Regions from separate parts of the Curvivirga sp. genome, predicted to be linked through region 1. Evidence: predicted binding sites of a transcription regulator. Region 1 holds the regulator's gene; the other holds the start of a gene.
The links. Region 1 encodes LexA, which represses DNA repair genes until DNA is damaged. Its sites were predicted from a motif close to ATGTTCTANTTTGGTTC; they were not measured.

Region 1 (10,243 bases):
GAACGAAGCTTATGAGCTATCTAATCAATTAGATGATGCGATTGGCGGTGGGGCGACGTTGGAAGAAGCAGCTGACCAAGCAGGTCTTACTTTAGTTACTATAGAAGGTATTGATGAATCCGGTAAAGACATGTCTGGTAACTTCCTGACTGATCTTCCTAATCCTGCATCTTTTATCAGATTTACATTTGATACAGAAGAAGGCCTTGATAGCTTGTTACAAGATGATGGAAATGATGGTTTCTTTATCTTGCGTGTTGATGGATTAACTCCGACTCGCATCAAGACATTAGACGAAGTTAAAGATGAAGCCATCGCTCTTTGGATTGCTGAGCAACGTCGATTGAAAGCTCAAGAAAAAGCTGATGCTGTTCTTGCACAACTTAATGAAGGCGCAAAACTTAACAGTATTTCAAATGATGTTAAATTTGCTACTGACGTAGCACGCCCTGCAGCCTCCACACGTCATGATGAATTGCCAGCGTCCCTTATCCAGACATTGTTTGGCGAAGCAGTTGGCTCCGCTGCAACAGGTCTTGCAGGAAACGCATATTACGTTGGTCAATTAGATCAAATCAATGTGCCGACCTTCTCTGCGGATAGTGCAACAATCAAAGAGATTGATGAGGCAACATTAGCAGGTATGACAACAGACCTTATCCAACAATACAGCTCAGCTCTTCGTGAACGTCATTCCGTGACCGTTAATCAAGGCCTAGTGAATAATTTAACTAACCTTCAATACTGATAAATATAAGATATACAGGAATACGACCAATGGACTCCTATCCTTCCTTTAACGAGTTTGAGGCAAAATATAATGCTGGTCAGCCTCAACTGGTATGGACAACACTTGTTGCGGATTTGGAAACACCAGTTTCTGCTTTTTTAAAACTAGCAGAAAGCCGCCCGAACAGTTTCCTCCTTGAATCTGTTGAAGGTGGTGCGATTCGTGGCCGCTATTCCTTTATCGGTATGAAACCTGATATCATCTGGCGTTGTTTTGGAAACAAAGCAGAAATCAATCGTAAAGCCCGGATCGATGCTCATAGTTTCCTCCCTGAAGAAAAACCAACATTAGAATCATTAGATTCTCTTGCAGAAGAGTCTCGTATTGAATTACCGGAAAACCTTCCACCGATGGCAGCTGGTCTGGTAGGTTACATGTCATATGATTCTGTTCGCTTGGTTGAAAAGCTACCCGATGTAAATCCTGATAGTATGAATACCCCGGATGGTATTTTTGTACGTCCAACCGTAATGGCAGTTTTCGATAGCATTGAAGATATGGTGACAGTTGTTACCCCCGTGCGGCCGGAAGATGGTATTTCTGCGAATGCTGCCTATGAGCTAGCACATGAGCGTCTAGAAGAAATTCGCGGTGATTTCACACGTGCTATCCCTCATGGTAACTATGCAATCAGTAAAGATATGGATTTACCTGAAGCTGCTTCTAATACTAGTCGTGAAGAATTCTTTGATATGGTTGCCAAGGCCAAAGAGTATATTTTGGCTGGCGATATTTTTCAGGTAGTTTTAAGCCAACGTTTTGAAACACCGTTTGAATTGCCGCCTTTCGCTTTATATCGCGCTTTGCGTCGCACAAATCCATCCCCTTTCCTTTTCTATTTAAATTTCAAAGATTTCTCCATTGTTGGGTCGAGCCCTGAAATTTTGGTACGTGTAAGGGATGACAAAGTAACTATTCGCCCAATTGCTGGTACACGTCCGCGCGGTGCGACACCTGCTGAAGACAAAGCATTAGCAGCAGATTTATTAGCTGATGAAAAAGAATGTGCTGAACATTTGATGTTATTGGATTTGGGTCGTAACGATGTAGGGCGTGTTTCAAAGATTGGCTCAGTAAACGTAACAGATAAATTCTTTATCGAAAATTACAGTCACGTCATGCATATCGTCTCCAATGTTGAAGGTGAAATTCGTGACGATATGGATGCCTTGGAAGCCTTAATGGCAGGCTTTCCTGCAGGAACCGTCTCTGGTGCCCCAAAAGTTCGAGCAATGGAAATCATTGATGAACTAGAAAAAGAAAAACGTGGTATTTACGCAGGTTGCATTGGTTATTTTGGTGCAGATGGGGATATGGACACTTGTATCGCCCTTCGCACGGCCGTTGTAAAAGATGGAAAGATGTTTGTTCAAGCAGGTGCAGGTATTGTTGCTGATTCTGATCCGGAATCAGAATATATGGAATGTCATCACAAATCTAAGGCACTGGTACGTGCAGCCCAAGAAGCAGTTCGTTTTGCTTCTAATAGCAGTAATTAAGATTCGAATTATTAATTAATTTAATCTTGAACGGCTACAACATCTTTAGATGGGTAGCCGTTTCTTATTTTAAGAATTACACTTGCAGGTACCATGATAAAACCACGTGCCTCCAAGTCCTGAGCCCATTCACTCAACACTTTAATGGTTTCTTTATGAGGGTGCCCGATAGCCAATACGGTTCCTTTTTCTTGCGCCAGAGTTTCAACCTTAGTTAGCTGCTTCCATATGGCTTCTTCCGTTCTGACATGATCGAGAAAGATATCGCGGGTTGTTGTTGGAACACCAATGGCTTGAGCAATCTTATATCCTACAGTATCTCCAGAAGTTACGGAGTCAATGAATGATAATCCCCGCAATTTCATCTCATTTAAAACAATCCCCATACCCTCTGCATTTGCGGTGAATTTACTCCCCATATGATTGTTTACACCCATATACCCTTCAAATTGCTCAAGATTCCAAAGCATTCTATCCACCAGTTCGATACCATCAAGGCTGGTCATTAGCGCATTATCACCTGGGTTTACATCAGGATTTTTAGGTTCCATTGGTAAATGCAGCATAATTTCATGGCCAATCGCACGGGCATTAGCAACATGTTCATCTAGATTGCGGCCATAAGGAATAAAGGACATGGTCATTGGTGCAGGCATTTGGATTGCTTTCCTCGTCCATGACTGGGCCACGCCAACATCATCAATAACAATTGCTATGGCTGGACGACCATCAATCTTATGCATGTCAAAAGGTAAGGCATTAATTTCCCATGCTTTTTGTTCCGGCTCTTCGACAGGTTCTGGCAAAATAACTTCATCGGGCAATATTGCTATTTCCAAATCGTGATCAATCTCCGGAATATTACTTGGTAAAACATCTTCATAGGTGGAGATAGGCTCTTCGAGGATATCTTCGCTTACCTTTGATTGTTCTTTAGTCGGTATCTGTGCCTGTTCGCTTCCATTCTCATTATCATTAACCAATAATTCACCAAGGAGTAAGCCGCTGGCTGCACCGAGTATGAGTATTACGAGAATGATAGAAAACATTCGTAGCTTCATGATGAAATTTTAAACCTTAAAGATAGAAACAAGATCAATACAAAATTACGCGATTCTAAAACCATTTCGCAAATTATATAGAAAAAAAGCTCACTTGTGTGGATGTCAGCTTGTTTGGTCGATGAAGACTGCTATAAATTCCTTTAAGAAATATGAGTTTGACTATTCTTACAGGGTAAAATCATGCTTTTGATGATCGATAATTACGATAGCTTTACGTATAACTTGGTTCATTATCTGGGCGATTTAGGTGCAGAAACAGTAGTTCATCGTAATGATGCCCTTACCGTTGATGAGGCTATGGCTCTTCAGCCTGATGGAATTGTCATTTCTCCTGGTCCCTGTGATCCAGAACGTGCAGGTATCTGTTTGGATTTGATCAAGGCAGCTGCAGGTAAAATCCCTTTAATGGGAGTTTGTCTTGGGCTCCAATCAATAGGTCAGGCTTTCGGGGGTAAGATCATCCGTTTATCACCTCCAATGCATGGTAAAGTTTCAACGGTTTTGCATGATAATAAAGGTGTATTTAAAGGCGTGAATAGTAGTGTTCCATGTACACGCTATCATAGTTTGGTGGTGGAAAAAGAAACCCTGCCCGATTGTCTGGAAATTACGGCAGAGACTGAAGATGGAGTTATTATGGGGCTTCAACATCGTGATTACGAGTTGCATGGCGTTCAATTTCATCCGGAAAGCATTGCCTCTGAAGGTGGGCATACAATTTTGCAAAACTTCATTAACATTACGAAACAATAAAAATCGTTATATAGTAATAGAGAGATCGGATCAGAAAATGGATATGCCTGATTTCAAACATTTTGTGAAAAAGATTGCGAACAATGAGACCCTTAATGTTGATGAGGCTGCCCAAGCTTTTGATATTATGATGTCTGGTGATGCGACACCTTCACAAATGGGCGCTTTTCTCATGGGTTTAAAGCTTCGCGGTGAAACGCAAGATGAAATCACAGGCGCAGTAAAAACCATGCGTGCGAAGGCTCATATTGTGTCAGCTCCTGACGGTGCAATTGACATTGTAGGCACTGGTGGTGATATGGCTCACACCCTTAATATCTCAACCGCTACGGCCATTGTGGTAGCTGGTTCTGGTGTGACCGTCGCAAAACATGGTAATCGTGCCTCTTCATCAAAATCCGGCACAGCTGATGCTTTGGCTTGCCTTGGCTTGGACTTAGATACAGATTTTGAGAATGTTGAAAAAGCAATGCGCGAAGCCAATATTGGTTTCTTGATGGCACAACGTCATCATGGAGCAATGCGTAACGTGGGACCAACCCGCATTGAAATGGGCGTGCCCACAATCTTTAATTTACTTGGCCCATTATCAAACCCAGCTCTTGTAAAACGCTATATGATTGGTACTTATCGCGCTGATACTATTGATCTAATGGCGCAAACGCTTGGTGATTTAGGGGCAGAACATGCATGGGTTGTTCATGGTGCGGATGGCTTGGATGAATTAAGCACAACTGGAACATCCCAGATTTGTGAATACAAAGATGGTAGATTAAACAGGTTTGAAATGCATCCTTCTGATGTTGGTTTGAATGAAGTTACACTTGAAGACCTACGTGGTGGGACGCCTGAGGAAAATGCCGCTGCGATCACCCGATTGTTAGATGGTGAAAATGGTGCATATCGCGACGTTGTTCTATATAACGCGGCAGCATCTTTGGTTGTTGCTGGTAAGGCAGATGACATGAAAAACGGTATCTCAATTGCCTCTGCCTCCATTGACAATGGTCAGGCAAAAGCTGCTTTAGCAAAACTCGTAGAAATCGCAGGATTAAAATAATGAGCGACGTACTCGCAAATATTTGTGTAGAAAAACAAAAACATATAACATCTTGTAAAAGTAAAATCTCAGAAAATGAGATGATGCAATTGTCAAAAACTGCCTTACCTGTGCGTGGCTTTTACAATGCATTAAAAGCAAAAGCAGATAGTGATGAATATGGATTGATAGCCGAGATTAAGAAAGCGTCCCCATCCAAAGGGTTGATCCGTGAAGATTTTCATCCAGCTGAACTCGCTCAAGCGTATGAAGCAGGCGGTGCGACTTGTTTATCTATCTTAACTGATCAACCATACTTCCAAGGTCACGAAGATTTTTTGAAATCTGCACGCGAGGCATGTCAACTCCCCGTTCTTCGCAAAGACTTTATGTTGGATCCTTATCAAATATATGAAGCCCGCGCGATCAACGCTGATTGTATATTGCTGATTATGGCCTGCTTATCTGATAGTCAAGCATTGGAGCTAGAAACAGTTGCACATGACCTAAATATGGATGTGTTAATTGAAGTTCATAATGCTGAGGAATTGGAACGTGCGATGAAGTTAAAGTCCCCATTAATGGGCGTAAACAATCGCAATTTGAAAACTCTGGATATTGATTTAGCAACAACCGAAGAATTGGCTTCCACCGTATTGGATGATGGCCGTCTTTTAGTCGCTGAAAGTGGCCTCTATTCACATGATGATCTTTTACGCATGTCGAAAATTGGCGCAAGCTGTTTCTTAGTTGGTGAATCTTTAATGCGAAAAGAAGATGTTACATCAGCAACTAAAGCCTTACTTGGTGCGGCTTAAAGGAAGTTATATGTCAAATTTAACGCATATTGATCAAGATGGTAATGCTGTAATGGTGGATGTTTCACCAAAAGAGGTTACAGAACGTATTGCAACTGCACGTGGTCAGGTCTCGATGTCACCAGAAACATTAAACTTAATTAAGGTCGGTGATGTAAAAAAAGGAGACCCTTTAACAGTTGCCCAACTTGCCGGCATCATGGGGGCAAAGAAAACACCGGATCTTATTCCTTTATGCCATCCCCTCGCCCTAACATCTGTAAAAGTCACGTTGGAGCTTAATGAGCAAGATTATGCTGTTGATATTGAGGCAACTTGTAAGCTTAAAGGGCGCACAGGTGTTGAGATGGAAGCCTTAACAGCAGTTTCTGTAGCTGCTTTAACTGTATATGACATGTTGAAAGCCGCTGAAAAATCAATGCAAATTACTAATATTCGTCTCGTTCACAAGGCGGGCGGTAAGTCGGGCGATTATACGGCTCAATAGTTATCGGATATATTCATGCTCTCAGTAAAAGACGCTCAATCTAATATTCTTAACAATATTGAAACCATGCCCGCGGAGCAAATTCCGTTAACAGAAGCCGTTGGTCGTGTTCTAGCAGAAGATTTGAGCGCACGTCGCACCCAGCCACCCATGGATGTTTCTGCGATGGATGGATACGCTGTTAAACATACTGATATTCAATCTGTACCGACAACCCTTTCTGTTGCTGGCGAAGCGCCAGCAGGTGGCTCTTACAATGCTGAAGTAAAATCCGGTGAAGCTATACGTATCTTTACAGGCGGGCCCGTCCCCAAAGGTGCTGATTGTATCGTAATACAAGAGAATACTGAACGTGAGGGTGAGCAAGTAACTATCCTTCAATCAGAACCGGAAGGACGTTTTATTCGCCCAGCCGGCCTCGACTTTGCTGAAGGTGATATACTATTGCAAAAAGGGCGTTTGTTAACCGCCCGTGATGTGGCCCTTGCTGCTGCTATGAATCGACCATGGATCATGGTCCATAAGAAACCCACTGTTGCTATTCTTGCCACAGGTGATGAAGTGGTAATGCCAGGTGACCCTGTCGGCCCTAATCAGGTTGTAAGCTCAAATAGTTTGGGTTTAGCTGCTGCAATCAAAACCCTTGGCGGGAAACCAATCTTGCTGGGCGTTGCAAAGGACACCCCTGAAAGTTTGAAAAATATGGCAGCAGGTGCAGCTTCAGCTGATTTGTTAATAACGACAGGTGGTGCATCCGTTGGAGATCACGATCTTATTCGATCCGTTTTAGGTAAAAATGGCCTAGATATTAATTTTTATAAAATTGCTATGCGCCCAGGAAAACCACTAATTTTTGGTCAGCTAAATGGCACGCCAATGTTGGGTTTACCAGGAAATCCCGTATCAACACTTGTTTGTTCAGTGATGTTTGTTGCCCCTGCTCTTGCAAAAATGCTTGGACTACATGCGGAAATCTTTCATTCAAAGAAAATAGCGAAAATTGGTTGTGATCTTGATGAAAATGATCAACGTGAAGATTACCTTCGTTCAGTCGTTGATGTTGGAGACAATGGTGAATTAATTGCAACACCATATTCAAAGCAAGATAGTGCCATGCTTGCAAAATTAGCCAAAGCCCAAGCACTAGTTATTCGCCCACCTTTCGCAAAGGCGATAAAAAAAGGTGATATGGTTGAAGTGTTAGAGTTACCAAATAGCTTACTTTCTCTATAGAAGAGATTGATATTAAAATACAACTTTTCATTACGAAACCAAAATATCAACAAGCGCTTGACAGTATATGCGAACACAAGTAGAACAGTATTAGTTTACAGTTTGTTCTACATAACTACCTATTCTTTACATTTAAATTGATTACCATTTCAATTCATTAAAAGAACAAAATCGTAAAGAATTTGGTAGTCAGGAGAAAATAAAATGCTGACGCGCAAACAATATGATTTATTGCTATTCATTCATGAACGACTTCAGGATTCTGGTGTGTCCCCATCTTTTGATGAAATGAAAGATGCACTTGAACTAAAATCTAAATCCGGTATTCATCGTTTGATTACAGGTTTGGAAGAACGTGGTTTTCTACGCCGTCTTCCCCACCGTGCTCGCGCTCTGGAAGTTATTAAACTCCCTGAAAACACCTCTCCTGAAGAGCTACCTGTCCGTAACCGTCGTGTGGAAAGTATTCGCCGTCAAGAATTAGGGACACGTAAGTCCATGTTGCGCGGCAGCGGTAACTCCGTTCAGTTACAATTATATGGACGTATTGCTGCAGGCACACCTATTGAAGCCTTACGCGATCAATCTATGCTTGTTGAAGTACCTGTGACCTTGCTTGGTAAGGGTGATCATTATGCGCTGGAAGTTGATGGTGATTCAATGATTGAGGCAGGTATCCTTGATGGTGATACAGTTATCATTGAACGCACAGAAACAGCTGTAAATGGCGATATTGTTGTTGCTCTTGTCGAGCATGAAGAGGTGACATTAAAGCGTTTCATCAAAAATGCAGGTCAAATTGAATTGGAACCTGCCAACGCTAAATATCGCACACAGATTTACGGACCGGACCAGGTTGATGTTCAGGGTCGGCTTGTTGGTTTGCTACGTAAATATTAAGATTTTTAAGGGAGCTTCAACTGCTCCCTTTTTTATTTCTGACTAGCTGCCACGGGTAGTTAGATCTATCTTCAAGAACACTTTGAATATCAAGTTCTCCATTAACAGACGAAATCTTATACCCGCCGTTTCTAATTATATCTCCGCGATCAATAACTATGACATCTTTATCGTCGCAATTGATAAAACCAACAGGATAAATCACGATACTATTTGGAATGTCACAAGCTTCTAATGCGTTCGATTTTGATATTGTATAGAAGACTAAATGATCATCTAAGAATAATCGACAGCCATTCTTTGTGCATATATCTTCATTAAAACCAATAAGTATATACTCAATTTTCTTACCTAATGCAGATAGAGGTTGAAATTCATCAATAGCCCACCGGTCCTTCCATTGATCTTTGATGAACTGATGTCGGTTGGAAGTTGTTATATAGGCATCTGATCCATTTAAATAAACTCCGAATAATTGCTCCTGAGACGAAATAAGTATTTCTTTGTCGATAGGTAAATACAGAATCAAGGATGAAAATATGGCGAAAGGTATTGCCAGGAAACGGATTATACTTTTCCATAAACATAACCAAAGGCATGATACTATAATAATAGTTAAAATTGCGGGATTATAGCGGCTGATATGAATAACAGCGCCTTCAAGCTGAGAAACCCATATTGCTATTTCCAAAATAATAGATAGACCAAAGTCCATTCCATATAGCCCGACAGCCTCCAAACCAAATGGCATAAGAATAAATGCCATTAACGCGGAGGGCATTACAATCATCCCCATTAATGGAACTGCAATCAAATTACTTAAAATACCGTAACTCGCCAATTGTCCAAAATGATAGGTAGATAAAGGTGCCGTTGCCAATGTCGCTATGATGGTTGTTATACATAGAAACAGAAAATACCCCATCATTCTTTTAAAATAATTTTGTTGAAGATAAGTATATAAGTCTTTCATATAACTCACTTCATAAACTGAAACCAACCCGATAACCGCAGCAAATGACAATTGGAAACTAGCCGTTAATATTGCTTCTGGATGTATAAGCAGAACAATCAAGGCCGCAAATGAAACAAGACGTAATGAGATAACATTACGATCTAAAACAACTCCAAGAAAAGCCACACTTAACATTAGGAATGCACGCTGACTTGGAATAGTTAAACCCGATAAAAGCATATATCCAAAACACACAAAAATTGCACATATAGCCGCATATTTTTTTGTATTAAAATTCAATACTATTAATGGAATACAAGACCATAACAGTCGCAATCCGCCAAAAACCAAAACAGCTATCAAGCCAAGATGTAATCCTGAGATCGCTAATAAGTGAGCTAATCCAGCATCACGTATAACATCATATGTATGGGAAGTTATCTGGCTACGTTCACCTGTGACTAAAGCCGCCCTTACCCCTGGTAAATTACTATTCTGAAACTGACTCGGTTTTAAAAATTGTTGAGTAACATAATATCTAAAACCAGTTAACTTAGAAGTGAAAACATCCCATAAACCTTGGTTTCTTTGATGTTCTAACAAGGTAATTTTGCTAGTGCTATAACCTATACCACCAATACCTTTGAACCACATGGCTCTAGCAAAATCATAACTACCAGGCGTCGAAGGATTAGGTGGCGGCCG
Region 2 (10,243 bases), on a different contig from region 1:
GCTTGGAAACTGACTGAAACACCCGGTATTTTTGAAGAAGAAGATCGTCAAAAATTGCGCGATGCTGGTTTTAACGAGTCTGACTATTTCGATATCTGTGAAACCGTTAGTTTTTTCAATTATACAAATCGAATGGCACATGCGACAGAAATGATGCCGAATAAAGAGTATCACAGCTTAGATCGTTAACTTAACGCCTCTATTAACAGGATAAATAAATGCGACTTTTCGGTAAAATTCTTCTTTGGTTTATGGCTGTTCTTGGCTTTCCGATGTTGATCATGATCGTTTTTGGAATCAGCCTTGCTTTTAACTTAAAGAAAGAAATCGCCTCTGTTGAACCAAATGCCGTTCTATGGCTCGATTTAGATCGTCCTATTCCAGAACGTGCAGGAAGTGGCAACCTGTTCGAACAGTATGATCAGGCCAGCTTCCTTGATTATCTACAAGCAATTGAACGTGCAAAAACCGATGATCGCATTATTGCAATTGCCGCTGAAATTAATGGCGGGATTATGGGAATTGCCCAAACTCAAGAGCTAAGAGATGCCCTTATCGATTTCCAACGTGAAAGTGGTAAGAAAGCCTATGTCTATGCGGAAGATTTAGGTGCAATGGGCGGCGGTATGCTGAGTTATTATTTAGCGACAGGTTTCTCAGAAATCTGGCTTAATCCTACAGGTGGTGTCGGTGTAAGCGGTATGGCAATGGAAATCCCCTACTTCGCCGATGCGTTAGAGAAAATTGACATCACCGCAGAAATGGAACAGCGCCACGAATATAAAGGCGGTGCAGATCCTTTCATTCGCAGTCAGATGACAGAACCTGTTCGTGCCTCCCTTCAAGGTTTATTGGATGATTGGCATAAACAATTAGCCGCAGGTATGACCACAAGTCGTCAAAGCATAGCTGCTGAAATTGATCAACTTGTCCTGAACTCTCCTTATCTTCCTCAACAATCTTTAGAATTAGGACTCGTAGATCGTCTCGCATATTGGGATGAATTTGAAGATTTAATCGACTATCTGCCTGAAGATACAGAATCTCACACCGTCTCTGTTTCCTATTATATGCTGGCAACCGATCTTGAAATCGAAGAAACTGATGAGGAAGAAAACAACAAATCCTATACCATTGCGGTTATTCAAGGTATAGGCCCAATCACGGGCGAAGATTATGGCCCTGGTTATTATACCGATGAAACTTTCTCTCCCTATACGGTTTCTAAAGCCCTTGCCAATGCCCGCGAAGATAGCAGTATTGATGCTGTCCTATTTCGTGTGAACAGCCCTGGCGGGGCTTATGCGCAATCCGATATGGTCAGACGGGAAGTTCTAAAACTCAAAGAAGCCCGAATACCTGTGATTGTGTCTATGGGTGATAATGCGGCAAGTGGTGGTTACTTTGTTTCCATGGGCGCAGATTATATCGTGGCACAACCTGGTACATTAACGGGTTCAATTGGTGTTTATGCAGGCAAGGTTGCAACGAAAAAGCTTTGGGATAATCTGGGCGTTAACTGGGAGCGCGTGGAAACGGGTCCACAAGCAGGAATGTGGAGCATGATCAGCGAGTTCACCCCATCTCAGAAAGCCAAATTCCAAGAGAGTTTAGATTTCGTCTATACAGACTTTTCCGGTAAAGCTGCACAGGATCGCGGTCTTGATGCAACAGAAATCGATGCAGCAGCACGTGGTCGTATATGGACAGGGCAAGAGGCTATTGGAATTAAACTCGTTGATGAATTAGGCGGTTATAAAGAAGCTTTGGATGCTGCCCGCATTGCGTTGGAAACCGAGAAAAATGCAAAACTCAATCTACAAGTTTTTCCAAAACAACCAACACCTGTAGAGCAGATAGAAGCAATCTTTTCTTCAGATGATCCGCTTCGTTACATTTCAATACAGGTCAGTGATCATTTTATTGAACGACAAATCCCTGATTGGGTATTACAGGTCAGAGACCAGTTTACATCACATGGCCTTCTTACTATGCCGATAATGAAAATTAGTGATTAACAAAAAAGCCTCCGAGTATTCCGGAGGCTTTTTTAATTCTTAGCGTTGCTGTCGACGTGCCATAAACGCCAATCGTTCAAAAATATGAACATCTTGTTCATTCTTCAGTAAAGCCCCGTGCATAGGAGGAATAGCTTTACTCGTATCCGTTTCACGCAATGCTTCTGCAGAGATATCTTCTGCCAATAACAGCTTAATCCAATCCAATAATTCTGATGTAGAAGGACGTTTCTTAAGCCCTTGCACCTCACGAATATCATAGAACATGCCTAGGGCTTCTTTCAGCAAGTTTTTCTTAATATCGGGGTAATGGACCTCAACAATATCTTCCATGGTTTCACGATCAGGGAACTGGATATAATGGAAAAAGCAACGACGTAGAAATGCATCTGGCAGTTCTTTTTCATTATTGGATGTAATAATCACGACCGGACGATTAGTTGCCTTCACCATTTGCTTGGTTTCATAGACATAGAATTCCATTCGATCCAATTCCTGCAACAAATCGTTGGGGAATTCGATATCTGCTTTGTCAATTTCATCAATTAACAAGATCGGTGCTTGGTCAGCTTCGAAGGCCTCCCAAAGCTTGCCTTTAACGATATAATTAGAAATATCGTGAACTTTATCTTCGCCTAATTGGCTATCGCGCAATCGACTAACAGCATCATATTCATAAAGGCCTTGTTGCGCGCGGGTTGTCGATTTAATACCCCATTCGATCAATGGACGCCCTAAACTCTTGGCGACTTCCTGCGCTAACACTGTTTTACCGGTACCAGGTTCTCCTTTCACCAATAAAGGGCGTTGCAACGTAATAGCCGCATTTACAGCAATGGTTAAATCATCAGTAGCCACATAAGAGTCTGTCCCCTCAAAACGCATGGCATATACTCCCATCCAATAAAATTTCTCTTGTATGAAACCTAGTCAGTCCCAAGCGGTTGGACAAGAGGCTAAATCTCGGAAATTTCCTCATCAAACCAGTGACGTCGGTTGTGGGCCTTTTCTAATATCTTCTCTTTTACTAGTGGGTGACGTGCGAGCAATTCTTCAAAACTACGTCGTCCCATTTCCAAAAGTTGCACTTCATCCAATGTCACAAATGTGGTTGAGGTTAATCCGCCATGTAAAATTCCAAGTTCGCCAAAGTAATCCCCATTTTTAAGGATTTCTGTTCCTTTAGGTAACTCGGCTTCCACATGACCGGAAACAACAAAGAACACCCGATCCGCTTTTACATTTTTACGAAGGATCAAATAATTTGACTGCAATGTAACTGGTTTCACTTCGCGAGAGACATCTAACACTTCTTTGGCTGATAGGCTGGCAAAGATAGGATTTTGCGCAATCATCTGCCATTGCACCTGAAAACCACGGCGCCGTAATTCTTCTGAAAAGCCGGATGCCATGATACCAGCCCAAAGACCGAAAACCCCGATCCCCATAAGCATCACAAATCCACCAACAATCTTACCTGTTAATGTGATCGGCGTAACATCTCCATATCCAACAGTGGTCAATGTTGCCATGGCCCACCACATGGATGAAGGTATAGACCCAAATGCATCAGGTTGAATATGGCCTTCCACTGCATAAATAACTGAAGATGCAAGAAATAAAACAACAAGCCCGATCATTAGGGCGGAGAATATAGCACGCTTTTCGGCATGTAAGACAGTACCCATGATCTGCATAGCTGGGGAATAACGAACCAGTTTCATAATGCGTAAAACCCGGAAAATGCGCAGATAACGCATATCTGCCAAACCAACAAAGCCAAATAAGAAGAAATATAAGGGAAGGATCGCCAAAAGATCGACAATCATAATTGGCTTAAAAATACATTTAAATCGCGCCTTCCACGAAGGAAGATCAATATTTTCAGGATTATCTACACAAACCCATATGCGTGCTAAATATTCTGCGGTAAACACAATCACGGAGAATATCTCAATCGCAACCCACAAGGTCTGATACTTTAGCGCCCAACTGTGAATTGAAGAAAGTGTTAAGGCCGCAATATTCACTAAAATCAGTGAAATCAGAATGCCATCAATAATACGTCCAGCAAGACTGGCTTGCCCCCAACCTTCTAGTAATAAAAACAATCTTTTACGTAATATACTCATAGATAGGGATCATAGAATAATCAAAAATTCGTGCAACTAAATTCCCTTAAAGAAAAACCGGGAATAGCTCTTCCTATTCCCGGCTCACCTAAATTCATCTGAAAATAAAATTAATTAGCCTGCTAAACCAGCCTCAATCGCTGATACCGCAGCATCAGCAGCATGACCGTCAGGACCACCGGCTTGCGCCATATCAGGGCGGCCACCACCGCCTTTACCACCCATTGCAGCTGAACCAAGACGTACTAAATCCACAGCGGAAAACTTATCTGTTAAGTCATCAGTAACCCCAACAACAATAGAGCCTTTACCATCAGAAACCGATACGGCTGCGATAACACCAGATTTAATCTCTTTTTTCATTGCATCGACCAAAGGTTTTAACTCTTTTGCCGGAATATCTGAAAGTACGCGTCCAAGATAATTAACGCCATTTACTTCCTTAGCTTCTTGTTTGTTAGAAGAACCACCACCGCTTACAGCCAATTTCTGGCGAAGATCAGCAACTTCTTTCTCTAACTTCTTCCGTTCTTCAATCAAGTTATACACTCGATCAGCAACATCTAATGGTTTAGCTTTCAGGACAGCAGCCATCTCACCTAACTTCGCATCATGTGAATTCACATAATCCATAGCGGCCTGACCTGTTAGACATTCGATACGACGCACACCTGCAGCAACAGCTGTTTCATTCGAAATCTTAAAGAAACCAATATCACCTGTGCGTTCAACATGGGTGCCGCCACAAAGTTCTGTTGAATAGACACCAGATTTTGTTTCGGCATCCGAACTCCCCATTGAAACCACGCGAACTTCTTCACCGTATTTCTCACCAAATAGCGCCATCGCGCCTTCTTCAATAGCCGCATCTGGTGTCATTTGACGAGTTGCAACAGAGGAGTTTTCACGGATTTGACGGTTTACGATATTTTCAACTTCAGAAATTTCTTCTGCAGTCATCGCTTTTTGATGCGCAAAGTCAAACCGCATTCCCTCAGCCGCGACCAAAGAACCTTTCTGAGTTACATGATCACCTAAGACGCGTCTTAATGCTTCATGTGCCAAGTGAGTCACGGAATGATTTGCTTTTAGTTTCGTACGGCGATCACCATCAACTAACATGTCGAGGCTTTCACCAACCTTAAAGTTACCTTTGGTCACTTCACCAACATGAACATGAAGACCATCTACCTTCTTCAAAGTATCGGATACTTTAAACTCCGCCCCATCAGCAGAAAGAATGACACCCATATCACCCATCTGACCACCAGATTCACCATAAAACGGGGTTTGGTTCGCCAACAAGCTTACTTTATCGCCTTGTTTTGCTTCCTGTACAGGTTTGCCATCAGCAACGATCGCAGAAACGACACCTTCCGCTCGCTCAGTTTCATAGCCTAAGAATTCACTCGCGCCAGTTTCTTCTTTTACTTCAAACCAAACTGTTTCTGTTGTTTGATCACCAGATCCAGCCCAAGCAGCACGCGCTTTAGCTTTTTGCTCAGCCATTGCTTCATCAAAACCAGCTTGATCAACAGTACGTCCCTGACCACGAAGGATATCTTGGGTTAGATCCAATGGGAAACCATATGTGTCATATAAAGTGAAAGCCACATCGCCACGAAGGGCTTCTTTATCCCCAAGCTTATCTGTTTCACCTTCAAGCAAACGCAAACCTTTTTCCAAGGTACGACCGAAACGCTGTTCTTCCAGTTTTAATGTTTCGGTGATCAAGGATTCCGCACGTTTCAATTCGCCAAAATGACCACCCATTTTGGAAATTAGAGATGGTACCAATTTGTGAACTAGTGGATCACGTGCCCCTAGCAAATATGCATGGCGCATTGCACGACGCATAATACGACGTAATACATACCCACGTCCTTCATTGGAAGGCAATACGCCATCTGCAATCAAGAAGGAAGATGCACGTAAGTGATCGGCAATAACTTTATGGGAAGCTGCTTGATCACCATCTGCGTCAACACCTGTTAAATCCGCACATGTTTCAATGATCGCACGGAAGATATCGATGTCATAGTTGTTATGCTTGCCTTGTAACAAAGCAGCAATACGCTCCAATCCCATTCCTGTATCAATAGATGGATTAGGTAGATCAACACGGTTACCTGGTTCGATCTGTTCATACTGCATAAAGACCAAATTCCAGATTTCGATAAAACGATCGCCATCCTCTTCTGGACTTCCTGGAGGACCACCCCAAATATGATCGCCATGATCATAGAAAATTTCTGTACATGGGCCGCATGGGCCAGTGTCACCCATTTGCCAGAAATTGTCAGATGTTGGGATACGAATGATTTTATCATCAGACAAACCAGCAATCTTACGCCATAGACCTGCTGCTTCTTCATCTTCGGAATAGACCGTTACCAACAACTTATCTTGTGGAATATCGAAACCTTTGGTTACCAGATTCCAAGCCATCTCGATTGCTTGGTCTTTGAAATAATCCCCAAAGGAAAAATTCCCCAACATTTCAAAGAAAGTATGATGGCGTGCTGTATAGCCCACATTCTCGAGATCGTTATGCTTACCACCTGCGCGCACACATTTTTGAGAAGTCGTCGCACGTTTATAGTCGCGTGTTTCCGCGCCTGTGAAGACATTCTTAAACTGCACCATTCCGGCATTGGTAAACATCAATGTCGGATCATTACGTGGTACCAGCGGAGAGGAATCCACCACTGCATGTTCATTCTTTTCAAAATAGTTCAAAAAGGTTGAACGAATGTCATTAGCTGTTGTCATTTTTCTACCTGACTCAAAAATCTTATTTTCAAATATAGAGCTCTATCGCTCTGACAAATTTGCCTAGTAAATTGGTTTAGTAGTTTGATACTGATCTAGCGCGGACAAGCAAGAAAAAAGACACTTTTAAATCCCAATCAACGCTTAAAAAACATTTTTTCTAAAACTATGACAAATTTGTAAGCTTTCACAAACGGTCCTAACTATAAGCATCAAAGAAAAAGCCCTGTGGTTTTAACGCACAGGGCTTTAAATTTCATTAAATCATATTTGATTTATTTTGTTGGATCATCATCCGGATTCAAGTTGGCGTCAGCCTTCTCTGAATCAGATGGCCCCTCCAACATAGCACTGTCCAAAATACCTGCATTCTCACGAACCTTACGCTCAATCTCATTGGTCATATCCATATTTTCGCGCAAGAAATTCTTGGCATTCTCACGCCCTTGACCGATACGTTGACCATTATAGGAGAACCAAGCGCCAGATTTATCAACGATCCCCGCATTCACACCGAGGTCCAGAATTTCACCCATTTTGGAAATACCTTCACCATACATGATATCGAATTCAATAACGCGGAATGGCGGTGCGACCTTATTTTTTACAACCTTCACTCTGGTTTGATTACCTGTTACGTCATCACGATCTTTTACCTGACCGATACGACGAATATCCAAACGTACTGATGCATAGAATTTCAGCGCATTACCACCTGTTGTGGTTTCAGGGTTACCAAACATCACACCAATTTTCATACGAATTTGGTTGATGAAGATCACCATACAATTAGAACGATTGATGGAGCCTGTTAATTTACGAAGTGCTTGAGACATCAAACGCGCTTGAAGACCAACATGGGTATCCCCCATCTCACCTTCTAATTCTGCACGTGGCACCAATGCGGCAACGGAATCTACAACCAAAACATCAATAGCACCAGAACGTACCAATGTATCTGCAATTTCCAACGCTTGCTCACCCGCATCTGGTTGAGAGATCAACAACTCATCAACATCAACACCAAGTTTCTTGGCATAAGCAGGATCCAGCGCGTGTTCAGCATCAACAAAGGCACAAGTACCACCAGCTTTCTGAGCTTCCGCAACACAATGTAACGCCAATGTTGTCTTACCCGAACTTTCTGGACCGAAAACCTCAATGATACGTCCCTTAGGAAGTCCACCAATACCTAATGCGATATCCAACCCGAGAGAGCCTGTAGAAATAGCCTCAACATCCAAATGTTGCTGCTGGCCCAATTTCATCACGGAACCTTTACCAAAAGAGCGCTCAATCTGACTCAGCGCAGCTTCTAATGCTTTTTGCTTATCCATAGTATCTTTATCCACTAAACGTAATTGCGGTTGCGACATTGCTTCATTCCCTTTTCTCATAGGCTTTCCCCTGTTGCAACGGGCTTCATCTAAACGCAATGTGCCGCAAATGTTCTCATTACGCAAGTTCTTTTTTTATTCTCATTAAATATCATTAATTTTCAATGTTATAGAAATATGTTCTCTTTAATAATACTAATTATTTACTAGATGTTCTCATTAAAGATTCCAAATAAGAATCTGTTCTTTTCTATCCAAGAGGTAAATTCTTATAATCATCATCCGGTGTTTCGACCGAATCGACGGCTTCCTTTACTCGTGTCGCTAATTGTTTCAAGCTGAATGGTTTTGGAAGAAAGTAGATATGGGCTAAATTAGATAAATCTGCTGCAACTGTCTCTCTGGTATATCCAGAGATGCATATAACTGGAATTTCGGGAAATCGTTGGCGTGTAACATGAATAACTTCGACACCGCTCACTTTTGGCATCATCATATCAGTAACAAGTAAATCAAATTTTTCTTCTTGTTCTTCTAACAAGGTAAGAGCAACCTCCCCGGAACGCGCCTCCGTTACACGATATCCCTTAGAACGCAAAGCCCGCGCCGCGAATAATCTTACCGCATCTTCGTCCTCAACCAGTAAAATGGAACCGCCTCCTGTATTGTCTTGTTCGGCAATATCTTCCAGCAACGTATCGTCCATTTCTTCTTCTGACGCATCTATTTTCGGCAGGTAAATAACGAAAGTCGTTCCTTTATTTTCACCGGAACTATGCACATAAATATAACCTTTTGCTTGTCGTACAGCTCCGAAAACCATTGATAACCCTAGTCCAGTTCCTTCACCTACATCTTTAGTTGTAAAGAAGGGGTCAAAAATCTTACTGAGGTTCTCCTTCGTTATGCCAATCCCGGTATCTGCAACACTAATACTGATATAATCGCCGGCAGGCATTATCTCATCACGTATCGGATAAGGTTTCTTGGCAGTAAATTGATCTGTCTGGATAGACAGACGTCCTCCTTGAGGCATTGCATCACGTGCATTCACAGCTAAGTTAATGATCATTTGCTCAAATTGTACCTGATCAAATTTCACCCGCCCTAAATCGCGTCCATGCAAAACATCCAACTCAATGTTGTCCCCTATTAAACGATTTAACAAAGAGGAAATTTCTGAGAAAATGTCGACTATATTAAGATTTCGTGGTTCCACTTCTTCACGCCGGGAAAAAGCCAAAAGCTGACGAACCAATCCCGCAGCACGATTAGCATTTTGTTTGATTTGCATCGTGTCTACAAAAGACGCATCACCAGGGCGGTGACGGAGAAGTAACAGATCACAAAAGCCTATAATTGCCGTCAACATATTATTGAAATCATGTGCGACGCCGCCAGCTAGCTGACCGACCGCTTGCATCTTCTGTGATTGTGTAAACTGACTTTCAAGACGCATTCTTTCAGTTACGTCAGTCATACTGACAAGAAGTTCTGCATCACGTTTCTGACTATCAACCGATCGTAATACATTTATAGAAAACACTGTTTCCATACTGTTTTTCATACGAACATCTATACTATGTGCAGGAACGTTCTTATCTTCGAAGAATTGTTTTAGATAATCCTCCAACTTAGTCTGATCTTCAGGATGAAATGCTTCTATACAACTACTTCCTTTTGCATAAAACTCACCAAAGGCTTCACGCGCACTAGGATTCATCTCTTGCAAAATGAGGTCAAAATTACAGCTAAAAAGGCCAAATGGCGCATTTTCCATAAACTCATTTAGGAAATCCAAACGCTTGCGGGAGTTATAATACTTTTGAGACTCTTTGGATTCTGGTAAACACGACCATATTAACGTACCTCTATCATCAAATGGAGAAACCCTCATAAGCATTCGTGGATGACCCAATTGATGTGAAGACTGAATCAGGAACTCTAATTGTCCCTCACGGTCCAGTCGCGCCTGTAATTCTTC

Region 2: a site for LexA is predicted at 8,384-8,400, ahead of recA (recombinase RecA). Genes of this name have one in related genera too.

Annotation. Positions count from the first base shown of each region.
Region 1 covers NZ_CBDCOT010000008.1:138,574-148,816, forward strand. The annotation lists gene ACOQOA_RS03280 (SurA N-terminal domain-containing protein) at 1-748, shown strand, start outside; gene trpE (anthranilate synthase component I) at 778-2,289, shown strand; gene ACOQOA_RS03290 (divergent polysaccharide deacetylase family protein) at 2,310-3,350, opposite strand; gene ACOQOA_RS03295 (anthranilate synthase component II) at 3,534-4,106, shown strand; gene trpD (anthranilate phosphoribosyltransferase) at 4,144-5,166, shown strand; gene trpC (indole-3-glycerol phosphate synthase TrpC) at 5,166-5,963, shown strand; gene moaC (cyclic pyranopterin monophosphate synthase MoaC) at 5,974-6,450, shown strand; gene glp (gephyrin-like molybdotransferase Glp) at 6,466-7,683, shown strand; gene lexA (transcriptional repressor LexA) at 7,888-8,583, shown strand; gene ACOQOA_RS03325 (ComEC/Rec2 family competence protein) at 8,600-10,243, opposite strand, start outside.
Region 2 covers NZ_CBDCOT010000009.1:2,019,929-2,030,171, reverse strand. The annotation lists gene ACOQOA_RS15055 (peroxidase-related enzyme) at 1-189, shown strand, start outside; gene sppA (signal peptide peptidase SppA) at 219-2,018, shown strand; gene ACOQOA_RS15045 (AAA family ATPase) at 2,058-2,903, opposite strand; gene ACOQOA_RS15040 (cyclic nucleotide-gated ion channel) at 2,975-4,150, opposite strand; gene alaS (alanine--tRNA ligase) at 4,265-6,922, opposite strand; gene recA (recombinase RecA) at 7,198-8,298, opposite strand; gene ACOQOA_RS15025 (ATP-binding protein) at 8,510-10,243, opposite strand, start outside.